Regions from separate parts of the Planococcus rifietoensis genome, predicted to be linked through region 2. Evidence: riboswitches for the same ligand, from Rfam matches in the RefSeq annotation. Region 2 holds a riboswitch; each other region holds the start of a gene.
The links. Region 2 has a riboswitch for cobalamin ahead of AUC31_RS02535 (hypothetical protein). Riboswitches for the same ligand answer to the same signal wherever they lie in the genome.
Positions count from the first base shown of each region.

Region 1: another riboswitch for cobalamin. It lies ahead of AUC31_RS15075 (acyl-CoA thioesterase); the one in region 2 lies ahead of AUC31_RS02535 (hypothetical protein).
Region 3: another riboswitch for cobalamin. It lies ahead of AUC31_RS14745 (cobyric acid synthase); the one in region 2 lies ahead of AUC31_RS02535 (hypothetical protein).

Region 1 covers NZ_CP013659.2:3,034,294-3,038,507, reverse strand. The annotation lists gene AUC31_RS15085 (glutathione peroxidase) at 1-200, shown strand, start outside; gene AUC31_RS15080 (DUF3934 domain-containing protein) at 273-461, shown strand; cobalamin riboswitch at 1,406-1,584, shown strand; gene AUC31_RS15075 (acyl-CoA thioesterase) at 1,721-2,209, shown strand; gene AUC31_RS15070 (ribonucleoside-diphosphate reductase subunit alpha) at 2,211-4,214, shown strand, end outside.
Region 2 covers NZ_CP013659.2:541,331-545,544, forward strand. The annotation lists gene AUC31_RS02515 (hypothetical protein) at 1-102, opposite strand, end outside; gene AUC31_RS02520 (helix-turn-helix domain-containing protein) at 183-392, opposite strand; gene AUC31_RS02525 (DUF2975 domain-containing protein) at 402-881, opposite strand; gene AUC31_RS02530 (ABC transporter substrate-binding protein) at 1,205-2,164, opposite strand; gene AUC31_RS02535 (hypothetical protein) at 2,161-2,703, opposite strand; cobalamin riboswitch at 2,871-3,050, opposite strand; gene AUC31_RS02540 (PF20097 family protein) at 3,242-3,490, shown strand; gene AUC31_RS02545 (halocin C8 precursor-like protein) at 3,597-4,214, opposite strand, start outside.
Region 3 covers NZ_CP013659.2:2,969,108-2,973,321, reverse strand. The annotation lists gene AUC31_RS14755 (NADPH-dependent F420 reductase) at 1-604, opposite strand, end outside; gene AUC31_RS14750 (cysteine hydrolase family protein) at 1,200-1,724, opposite strand; cobalamin riboswitch at 1,867-2,051, shown strand; gene AUC31_RS14745 (cobyric acid synthase) at 2,155-3,675, shown strand; gene AUC31_RS14740 (GNAT family N-acetyltransferase) at 3,771-4,214, opposite strand, start outside.

The DNA of each region.
Region 1 (4,214 bases), 1.0 Mb from region 2:
TCATCAAAGTAAACGGAAAAGAAGCGCACCCGCTGTTCGATCATTTGACATCGAACACGAAAGGCTTCCTGTCGAGCGGCATCAAATGGAATTTCACAAAATTCCTTGTCGACTCGAACGGCAAAGTCGTGGCGAGGTTCGCGCCGAAAGATACGCCTGATTCGATGCACAAAGATATCCAGAAAGTGCTCGAGGCCTAAACACCAACTGTTCACGAAAGCGGCGGGATGTGGTAAGCTGAACGTCACGATGAGTGAACGGGAGTGAAAGAAATGGGCAAAGCGAAAGCAAAATCAAAAAGCGGCGTAGGCCAAGGAACCGGCAAAAAAGGCTGGAACCGTTGGGAAAAAGGCAAAAACAAAGCCAAAAGTTTTAAGCCGTATACAAGCAAAGACAATAAAGAAGCCACGAACCAAAAAGGAAAGCAGCCAGAAGCTGAATCTGAATGGGTCGATGGATAACAAGAGCCGCGCAGTAAGTTGCGCGGCCTTTTTATTTCCCGGGAAATAGAAATGACGGAGGAAAGCGGCGGAGTTTTGCGGCAGCTACTCTAAAGCGAGGCATCGAAAACTCATTGAAAGAACAAACCGAACTTCGGAACGATTGCATAAGAAAATCTTGCCTATCTTGCTGATGCTTATCTCAAGAAGCGATTCCCTCACTAGCCGGCAACTATCTCAAGAAGCAGATCCGATTAAACGCACACAGAACAATGAAATCTCTAAGCCGTCGAGCGCAAAAGGGTTAGCCGAAGCCTTAGATAAATGTTTTATTCAAGCATCAGGTCAAACACCTTGCTCCCACATCTGCTACGCAGATGCGTCGCAAATGAATCGGCTCAACTCCTTCTCGCCAATTCATTGGCTTATTGCGAGAGGCCAACCCAAAGCCCGGCCGCGGCTACCAACAACATGAACAAGCTAATCACCGAAACTGTTCTACAAGAAAGCTCACGCTGTCTTCACTGAACCCTTTCCCGGGAAGCGATTCCCCCACTAGCCGGCAACTCCTTAGAGAAGCAGATCTAATTAAACACACACGAATCTATGAAATGTTTTAGCCAGCCAGCGACAAGGGTGAGCCGACGCAATAAGACAAGCGCCCTTCTTGGCTTATTGCTAAAGGCCAACCCAAAGCAGGCTGGCGACTACAAAGATAATGCATAACTAGAGCACAGGAACGATTTCACAAGCAAGTTCTCGCTGTCTTCACTGAAACAGAAAATTTGAAAACCTTGTATCAAAAAATAACTACAAATTGAAAGTTTTATACGAAAAACAAGCCAGCGACTAGACCCTTTTTCACTTTCTACAGGAAGTACGAGAAAATCCTTGCGGCGAAATTCGAACTGGTCTATAGTAAAACTACAAGATTTGGTGATGATGTAAAAATTCAACACCATATATAGTGATACCGCAACAAAGGTGCCCACTACGGGCTGAATAGGGAATCCGGTGAAATCCCGGAGCTGTTCCCGCAACTGTAAGCGCAGACGAACCATGAAATCTCACTGTCCAATGGACGGGAAGGGCATGGGGAGAGTGACGCGCGAGCCAGGAGACCTGCCTCTGTTGTCGTTTTGCACTTCTCCGGGAATTGGGAAGGATGACAAAGGTTTGGTTTGTGTGGCCCAAGTGTGCCCACTTCATTAACTTGCGTTTATGCCCCCATTCTCTCCGGAGAGTGGGGGCTTTTGTGTTTTTATAAGGAGGAATTCGTTATGCATAGAGAACAACTTCCGGCTGGCGTATCCAGGACCATACAGTCCCGGCTCGTCTTGCCGCCGGATACCAATCATATGGGCACGATTTTCGGGGGCACCGTCCTCGCGTATATCGACGAAATCGCCGCCATCTCGGCAATGAAACATAGCCGCCGCGCAGTCGTGACCGCATCGATCGACAACGTCAATTTCCTGTCCTCGGCAAAAGTCGGCGATATCTTGATCTTGGAAGGCGTCGTCATTTCGACAGGACGTACTTCGATGGAAGTATACGTCAAAGCGGAATGCCAGCACATCGAAAGCGGCACGCGCAGTTTGACGACCACTTCGATCTTGACGATGGTCGCAGTGGACGCAGAAGGCCGTCCGACGCCGGTCGCGAGCGTAGTGCCGGAAACGGAAAATGAAAAACGATTATTTGAAAACGCACAGGAACGAAAAGAACGCCGAATGATAGCAAACGAATACGCAAAGGAGCTGTGTTGAGATGACTTTAGGAGCAGTAGAACGTGATAGAAAAATTCAGGATGCATTGGACCGGGTATCGATGGACGAACCGCATTGGACATTTGAGGCGGCAGGGTTATATTTGGAGAAATTATATGAGCAAGCGGCACAAACGCGCGGCTACAGCGCAGCGAATAAATACGATGATTTCTACGGATTGATTTACGGGCTGAGCCGCCTTGGTATTTATTCTAAAGACTTACTCGAAGCTTATTCTGAGAACGAAATTCGCCTACTAGGAAAAGAAATTGCGCCAGAGCGCGATGAATTGTTCAATTACATAGGTTTATTCTTGCTGGCGGACCGTTATTTGGCAAAAGACTATGACGGCCGTGTGTGGGAATTGCCGCAGGAGCGCTTTCTCATCATCGCGATGACTTTGATGCAAAAAGAACCGAAAGTGCGCCGCTTGGAACTCGTCAAAGAAGCGTATTGGGCGATGAGCAATTTGTATATGACGGTGGCGACGCCGACTTTATCGAATGCCGGGAAAAGCTTCGGGCAAATGTCTTCGTGCTTTATCGACACCGTAGCGGATTCGCTGGATGGCATTTACCAGAACAACTGGGATGTCGCGCGCCTCAGCAAAGACGGCGGCGGCCTCGGCGTCTATTACGGAAAAGTGCGCGCACTCGGCTCGGACATCCGCAAATTCAAAGGCAATTCATCCGGCGTTATCCCGTGGATCCGCCTGCTCAACGACACCGCAGTCAGCGTCGACCAACTTGGCCAGCGTCAAGGCGCAGTGGCGGTCTATTTGGATGTGTTCCATAAAGACATCATGAACGGCTTCCTGGATTTGAAAACGAATAATGGCGATGAGCGCCGCAAAGCACACGATATTTTCACCGGCGTTTCGATTCCGGATTTGTTTATGCAAAAATTGCAGGAAACCGATGAAAATGGCCGCAGTGTCGGCGAATGGCATACGTTCTGCCCGCACGAAGTCAAGCAAGTGATGGGCTGGAAAGACGACCAGGGCAATCCGCTTGGCCTGGAAGATTTCTACGATGAAACGGACCGTAAATACTTTACGGAAAAATACGAGGAAGCAGTCAACCATCCTTTATTGGCCAGAAAATCGTTCCGTGCGATGGATGTTATGGCGCGCATCATGGTGTCGCAACTCGAGACCGGAACGCCGTATATGTTCTACCGCGACGAAGTGAACCGCCAAAACCCGAACAAGCACTTGCGCGGCATCGGCAAAACATCTATCTACTGCAGTAATCTGTGCAGTGAAATCGCACAGAACATGTCGCCGACTGAAATTATCAAAGAATACAAAGATGAAGAAGGCAATTTGGTCACTGTGAAAAAACCGGGCGATTTCGTCGTCTGCAATTTATCGTCCATCAACTTGCCAAGAGCGGTGCAGGCAGACGTCTTGTCGCGCTTGATCCCGATTCAATTGCGCATGCTCGATAATGTCATCGACTTGAACACGATTTCGGTCGGCCAGGCAGAAGTGACGAATGGCAAGTATCGCGCCGTTGGGTTAGGAACATTCGGTTGGCATCATCTGCTGGCGCTTCGCAGCATCCATTGGGAAACAGAAGAAGCGGTCGAGTATGCAGACAGTTTGTACGAAGAAATCGCTTGGCACACCATCCGCGCATCTGCGGGATTGGCAGAGGAAAAAGGGGCTTTCAGTGAATTCCAGAATTCCGAATGGCATACAGGCAGCTTTTTCGAGCGCCGCGGCTACAACAGTGAACGCTGGGACGCGCTGCGCCGCAAAGTTGCAGCATCTGGCGTTCGCAATGGCTGGATGATGGCTGTTGCGCCGAACTCGTCGACCGCTAAAATTGGCGGTTCGACAGACGGCATCGATCCGCTGTATGCCGTCGAATACGCAGAAGAGAAAAAGAATTTCCGCTTTAATGTAACGGCACCGGATTTGAACCACCGGACATATGACTATTACCGCCGCGCACGCCACGTGCTCGACCAAAAATGGAGCATCCGCCAAAATGCCGCGAGA
Region 2 (4,214 bases):
GAACTCCACGAACACCCCCATAACCGGCAGCATGGAAATGCCCATATAAAATGCGCCTAATGACATTGCTAAATTAAATGCAGCGACCAGTTTTGTCAGCAAGATCTTTTCCTCCTTTGTGTTCGAAGAATGAGCGAGATGCTATGAAATTTACTGTTTCCAAGAAGTGAAGGAAGTTTGGATTACTCTTCCTCCCGGTATTCCAATACGTCTCCAGGCTGGCAGTCGAGCACTTTGCAGATGGCTTCGAGTGTGGAGAAGCGGATCGCTTTCGCTTTGCCGTTTTTCAGGATGGACAAATTGGGCATGGTGACGCCGACTTTTTCGGATAGCTCGGTCATGCTCATTTTGCGCTTAGCAAGCATGACGTCGAGATTTATGATGATTGGCATTAGATCACCTCAGACCGTAAGATCATTTTCTGATTTGATGTCGATGGCGTGCGTCAGCAGCTTCTGCAAAACCGCTGCAAAAACGGCGACGACAAAGGCAGCAAAGCCGATGCCAGCTCCCATCAAGATGAGGCCTGGCGCATCGTCGATTTCTGCGATCATGTAAAACAGCGGCATCGCGAGAAAATAGATGCCCGTGATCGCAAGGGCACAGAGCTTGATGTTTTTGATCGCCTTCACTGAGCGCACAGAAAAGGCGGTGTTGTCATCGATGAAACTCAATAATTTAAACGTCTGGTACAGCGCCAGGAAATAAGCGACCGCGGTTGCGTAGAGCATGAAGATAAAGACGTACTGCAGAAATGCCAGCTGGTCCGGGCCGTCCTGGATGATGCTCGAAAGCGGCAGCACCACGAAGATGCATAACGCGATGACCGGCAGCGCCATGAGGAACAGCACCACTTTCAAAAACAAAGTCTCCCGTTTCATAAAACACACCTCTTTGCTTGTTAATAATTAAAGTATAGCGATTTATTTATCGTTTATCAATAAATAATTGTCGTTTAGCGATATTACAATGATGAAAGGTAGAGGAGGAGATAAGCGCTAGTGAACCAAGCTCTATTGATTTGGCTCTCCATCTATAGTGTTTTTGAGGCAGGTAGACGCTAGGTGATTCTTTAGCGAAACCACGCTCTAGAGGATCTAAAAACAATTAAAAAAAGCGCAACCGATTTGAGCTGCTGCGCTTTTGAAAGTTTATGAATAGGCTAGTCATTTCGGGAAATGGGATTGGCAATTTATGAATAAACTTATTCCATCAATTCTGGATAGACCGTTTCCGCAACCAACTGCACCGCTTCACCGATGCGGGGTCCAGGGCGGGAAGTGATGTCGGAATCGATGAAGTGCACTTCGTCGTTTTCGATTGCCTCTACGGCAGACCAGCTGTCGCGGGCTTCGATATCACCGACGGCATCTTCCACGTAAGATACGGTCGTCAAGATGACTTCCGGGTCGCGGGTGATGACTTCTTCTTCAGAGATACTCGGCCATCCTTCAAGATCTTCAAAGGCATTGGTTACTTGGGCGTGATCAAGGATTTCCTGCATGAATGTCGATTTGCCGGTTGTGTAGATTTCTGGAGACGGGCTGATTTCCACGTATACTTCTTTTTGCTCTTCGACCGCTGCAAGGCGTTCTTGGACATCTTTGATTTGCGTTTGGATGCCTTCGATCACTTCAGCACCTTTTTCTTCCTTGGCAAGAACAGAGGCGATTTGTTCGATATCGCCGTATACTTCGTCGAATGAAGTGGCCGATTCGATAACGAATACCGGAATGTCGGCATCTTCAAGTTGGGAAAGGGCAGGCGGTGCCTCGCCGGTTGAATAAGCCAAAACGACATCCGGGTCGAGCTGGATGATTTTCTCGGCATTGAATTCCACGGAATCACTGACGCGCTCAATGTCCTGCGCCGCTTCCGGGTAGTTGTCATAGTCAGTAACACCGACCAATTGATCTCCGGCATCGAGTGCGAAGACGATTTCGGTGTTGCTCGGAATGAGCGATACGATCGTTTCAGGCGCTTGTTCGAATTCGAGTTCTTCGCCGCGATCATCGGTAACCGTGTACGGTGCGTCGCTTGCAGTTTCAGTTGAGGTTTCTTCAGGTGTTTCTTCTGTTGCCGGTGCTTCGGCAGTATTATCTTGGCAAGCGCCGAGTGTTAAAGCGAGTGGAATGCTGAGTAAGAGAAATGATTTGATTTTCACGAGTGAGTCTCCTTTTTCTTCATGCGTTTTGTTGGATAGGACTTGCTGACGAACGGGATTTCCCGGGCGCCATGCTGTTTATTGGCGTAGACGGCCATCACGAAAAAGACATTGGCGAGCAGGTTGGCGTAGTCCATCAAATGCTCCGGCACTTCACGTTCAATCGTCACATGGTGCAAGGCGCGGACGGACTTTTTCGCTTCGCTGCGGCATACGTGGAGAATACAGGCACCGTGCGTTCCTTGCGGCAGGACGAACTGGTCGATTTCTTCCTTCACTTCCGCTACGTATCGATCGTACAAGCCACTGAGATCGGCAAGGTCTTGTTCGGTAATGGCGAGTTTCCCGCGCACCGAGCCGTTCAAGTGGTAGACCATCGGCTGCAGGTAGCGCAAATCATCGATGATTTGAGGGACATCGTTGACCGCGATGGCTTCGCCGATTCGCGTCGTCAAGGAATCGGTGCGAATCTCGAAATCGACCGTTGAAGCGCTTTCCCTCATGAATGGGTAGCACAAATAGCGCATGTCTTTTTTCATCTGTTCACCTCCAAAATAGTGTCCGTAAATATCAGCAGACGTATCGCTTTCTAAAAGAGACAAAAAAAGCCACTCTCAACGAAGAGAGTGGCACGATTGCGAATATCCAGCACAAAGCTGTCCATAGGAAAAAGTTGCCGTAGATCCTCTTATCTTCCGAAGAGCAAAAATACGTTCAGAAAAAGGTAGGTCTCCTGGCTTGTGCATCGATTTACTCTAAGGCCTTCCCGGGTCTCCCCAGTGGCATCTCTTATTTCATACGCACTTACAGTTGCGGAAACAGCTCCGGATTTTCACCGGATTCCCTGTTACGCTGACGAATCAGCACCTTTTCCCTGCATGATTATTTACTTAGTTTCAGTGTAGCACTTTTGTTTTGAGTTTAGGAGAGGGGAATGAAATTGTTTGGAGCTTAAGTAGAAAGGAGAGAAGGGGGCTTAAGAGCTTTTGTGAGTTGGGCATATTGGTAAACAAAAAGGGTAATTGAACAATAGTATGGAGAGTAGGTATTTTTTGTATAACCTTAAGGAGGGGAACTATGGAAAATCACAATGGCCTGACATGTCCATTTTGCCAATCGGAAATGAAAAAAGGATTTATCCAGAGTGGCACAAGACTCGCATGGGTGCCAAAAGTATCCAAACTGAGTGCTGAACCGAGCCTGACTAAAGGTTCTGTGTTGTTATCGGAACAAAGCCGTTTTTCCATCAACCATGTCGATGCTTTTCTGTGTGAATCTTGCAACAAGGTCATCATTGATTATGAAAGCAACGAACAAGAACAATAACATTTCTTCACTTGAGAAAAACGGCAATTTAGATTTTCTATCAAAAAAAAAAGAGTAGCGACGTCGCTGCTCTTTTTTGCTTTGAATAAATGAAGTATTCAAGTCATTAATTGCAGATTTGATCAGTAGCGGCTGTGCAGCCAACACTTCCTACAAGCGCACATATCGCAGCAAGGCCAAGACCGCCAAGGCCTGTTGTGATTCCTAATGCGCCAGCAAGAGCGTAACACGCCACACCGCCGCCCGTTCCGCAAAGAGCACCTACTGCATATTCACAAAAAGAAGCATACGCAACAAACTCGTTGCCATTTTCACTGGCATTTTGACTAGCGCCTTTAATGTTCTTTTCGGCATTGGCCACAAAATCTTCATGGCTTACTTCTAAACCATCTTGATCCAACAGGCCTCCTTCATTATCGACCGTTACGTTGTAAACTTCAGTTTGTTTTCCGTCTAGGTTAAAGACTGCCTGGATATTGATGTTGTCGCCATCCATTTGTTTAGCAAAGAGGGCTTGGTCTGTGATGACATCACGGTTTGCCACATCATACGTGAATTGCACATAAGCAAGATTCTCGCTTTGTTTGGCAAGCTCATCGAAGATAAATTCGACATATGCGATATCGCCTTTAGGACCTGGGACTGTGTTGATGATGATGTTATCAGTCGAGATGGCATTGATTTTACTGATCTTTTTATAAACTTGGTATTCATCCGTTTTTTT
Region 3 (4,214 bases), 1.1 Mb from region 2:
AGGCTTCGATCAGTTCTTCTTTTGTCAGTTCAGTGCAGTAGGCAGGAGTTCCGGGTTGTTCTCTCCAAGAGTCGCTTAACGAACCGGCATCCACTGCATCGAAGCCGAGCTCATTCACGACGTCGATCAGTACTTGTTTTTGTGCGGGGTCATCACCGGCAATGGCCATGGCAATGCGACCAGTCGTGCCTTCTGGAGTTCCTTTATTTTCTAATGTATAAGCTAATTGATTACTGAAGGCTTTGACGATCGGTCTTCCTAGCTGCTTGGAAACCCAAACACTTTCCACCATTCCGTTTTCGATTTCTTCGATTTCATTGTCTCTAAATGGATAATAATTGGATGTGTCTGCAATGATGACTTCATCCCCAACTTGATCGATGATCGGCCGAATGCTCGGCATGACATGGAGAGGGAGAGAGAGTAATAGAACATCAATATCGGTGATCAGCTCTTTGACATCCACAGGTGTTCCTGCAATGTCCTTACCTTCCAAATGTTTAATGTCCCGGGCATCGGCAATTTTGACCTCATGTCCATTTTTCACTAATTTCTTAGAAAGACTGGCTCCAATGGGGCCTGCACCTATAATTCCAAACTTCATTTTTCTGCCTCCCATAATTTTATATATTCTTTAACTTATCTAAAAGAAAATTAAATCAACTGTACATTTACTTAACCAAACAATACATTTAGTAGACTAAGTAAATTTTAACATAGAAGATGAGTAAAATAAATACAGATGAACCATTCTACCCTAAAGCTTTCCACAAAAGGCTTTTTTCACCTCTTTGAAGAGAACAATGCCAAAAAGTCTCCGAAACATCACATAAATGTTGTGATTAGCAGACCGTGTGATGTGTAGCCAGTATTGGTTCGATGAGCACCATTATATAACCCCTTTTAATGAGGGTTCACTGATTGAGTTTTGAGGAATAACAAGAGAAGGTGAAATTGCTAGAAAAAATGATACATGTAATAGCCTGTTCCATAACACTTTAAAAGCAGAGTTTCATAATTATATATGTTTATATATGACGAATTATTGGAATTGAAGAAACTCTAATATGAGTTTCTTCTTTTTTAGTGGACTGCATCTTGTGCATAACTCAAAAGCTTCACTTTCTCATAAAAAAACTCCTCCCAAAATAAATTCCGGGAAGAGTAATTGTAATTTTTTATCGAGGTACGTGGGTTATTTAAGCTCGTCCCAAAAACTCGATATACTTCGTCTCCTGCAACGTGACAAACTCGCTTAATAGGCCATTATGGTGATCGATAATTTGCTCGGCGCTCATCGTTTCCGAATCCCAGGTGCCGTGCGCGTCTTTGGCGAGTGTCACGTTAAATCCCAGCTGGCTGGCGCTGCGTGTGGTCGCATTTATACAATGCTCAGTCTGGTTGCCGGCAATGACAAGGTTTTGGATGCCATTGTTTTTCAATACCTCTAGCAACTTTGTTTCATGGAAGGAATCAGGCGTCCATTTTTGAACGACGGTATCCCTTTCTTCAGGAGTGACGGACGAATGGATTTGCCAAAAGTCGGTGCCTTCTACAAGGCCGGCGTCGTTATGCTGCACATAAATGACGGGAACATCGGCTGAACGCGCTTTTTTGATCAACGACTGCAAATTCTCCAGCAATTGTTCACTTTGATGGACGGGATTGGCTGGGTCGAACATCTCGTTTTGGGCATCAACGATTAATAAAGCTGTCTTTGACATCGGGCATTCTCCTCTTCAGTTAGTGTTTTCTCTTATTTTATAGAGCGTGCGATTGCTTGTATAGCAGTTGGTGTAACAGATGAAAAAAGTAAAGCTAGTGAGGAAAGAATGACTGTGTATATAATGAAAAGAAAAATAGAGTTTGAATCCAATTCATAAAGGTGCTTGTGTCTTGAACATGAGTTAAAAGGGAAGCCGGTTGAATTCCGGCGCGGTCCCGCCACTGTAAGTGAGAGTCATCTGAAAAAGCCATTGAAGCGATGCTTCGGGAAGATTCAGAAGGCGATGATCACGAGCCAGGAGACCTGCCTTTATGCGGATGCCCGTTCGCTTGCGAGGACAAGCTGGAAGTACGCCTTTTTTGTGCTGTTTTTTCCAATCCCTCGCGCTCGTGGGGGATTTTTCTATTTTGGCGAGTGGAGGGAAAAGTATGCCAGCAGTTTCGATTATGATTCAAGGAACAGCTTCCGACGTGGGGAAAAGCTTGATTTGTACAGCGCTATGCCGAATTTTTTCAGACGATGGATTCCGTGTGGCTCCGTTTAAATCACAGAACATGGCGCTGAATTCGTTTGTGACAGAAGCAGCCGGCGAAATCGGCAGGGCGCAGGGAGTTCAAGCGGAAGCAGCCCGGATTCCGGCGACTTTTGACATGAATCCGATTTTGCTCAAGCCAAAGCAGGACATGGTGTCAGAAGTCATCGTCCATGGCCGGCACTTTATGGACATGAATGCAAAAACCTATCGCGACGATTTTTTGCAGCAAGTGATGCCGGCGGTCGAGCAGTCGATGCGCAGACTGCAGCAGGATTTCGACGTGCTAGTGCTCGAAGGTGCCGGGAGCCCTGCAGAAATCAATTTGAAGGATAAAGATATTGCCAATATGCGAATGGCCCACTTGGCAGATGCCGCTGTCATTTTAGTGGTGGATATCGACAAGGGTGGTGCGTTCGCCGCTATCGTCGGAACGCTCGCTTTGCTCGATGAATCGGAACGAATTCGTGTAAAAGGAATCATCATCAATAAATTCCGTGGCATGCGCGAGCTGCTCGATGATGGCATTGACTGGCTGGAAAAAGAAACAGGCATTCCGGTGCTCGGGGTCTTGCCTTATCTTGATGTCCAAATCGATGCAGAAGATTCTCTCGCATTGTCATCGCTGCGGTTTAAAAAACCGAAGCCTGGAGAGTTTGCGGTAGACATAGCCGTCATCCGGCTCCCTCGAATCTCGAATTTCACAGACATAGACCCGTTCTTTGATGAACCGGAAACAGGCGTACGCCTGATCGGAAAAGTCGAAGAGCTCGGTACACCAGACCTGCTCATCATTCCTGGAACCAAAAACACATTGGCCGACGCTGCGTGGCTCAAGGACATGGGGTTCGATGCAGCGATCCAACAGCTGCGCCAGCACGGGACCAAGATTTTCGGAGTTTGCGGAGGTTTTCAATTGCTTGGGGAATCACTAACAGATAATGAGGCGGTCGACGGGGAAGGCGGAGCGGCAAGCGGCCTTTCCTTACTGCCGGTCGACACGGTGTTTGTCGGGGATAAGAAAACCGTTTTAATGACCGGCAGGCAAGTAAAAGACGGACAGATGCTGACAGGCTACGAAATCCATTTGGGAAGATCGACCATTCGCGGAGAGGCTACTCCATTTATGCAGCTGTCGGATGGCCGGATGGACGGGGCAGTCAGCGCAGATGGCAGCGTTGCCGGCACCTATCTCCATGGCATTTTCCATAACCGCAACTTCACGCGTGAACTGGTCAATGAATTGCGAGTCAAAAAAGGGTTAGAACCATTGGAAGACAATGTGAAACCCGATGCCCAGCGAAGGGAAGAAGCATATGATTTTCTAGCAGAGCAAGTCCGCAGCCATATGAACATTGAAGCAGTTTACCAATTACTCGGCTTATCGGCTGACGCGGCTCACAAAAGCAAGGTATAAGAAGAAATAAATCTTTCAATACCGCTGGAAAACAGTGGATGATAAAGAACAAAAAGCCGAACTTCGATAAGAAGTTCGGCTTTTTTCACGATAATTTAATCTGATTTCAATCTTGAATACATAGTTAAGTCGAAAAACACGTCGTTTATTATTTCAGTTTCCCGCAAAGTGCCTTCATAGTGGAAATTGAGCCTTTCCAATAGTCTGATCGATGGTTCGTTGTTCGGGTCGACCTTAGCTTCAATTCTGTTCAGCTGCATTTCAAGGAATCCATGCTGTACTAGAGCACTGACGGCTTCAGCAGCAAAACCCCGGCGCCAATGTTTTTGGCTGATATCGTAAGCGACTTCGGCTTTTGCATTTTCATGATCGACAAAATTAAATCCACAAGAACCGATCAACTCGCCAGTGTCCAACTCGATGATCGAATAGCGAATGGCTGCCTGGTCCTGGTGCAGTTGATCAAACAGTTGAATCATCTCCAATGCCTGGACTTTGGAAGTGAAGTTTTCGATATTCATAAACTCGGTCACTAGTGG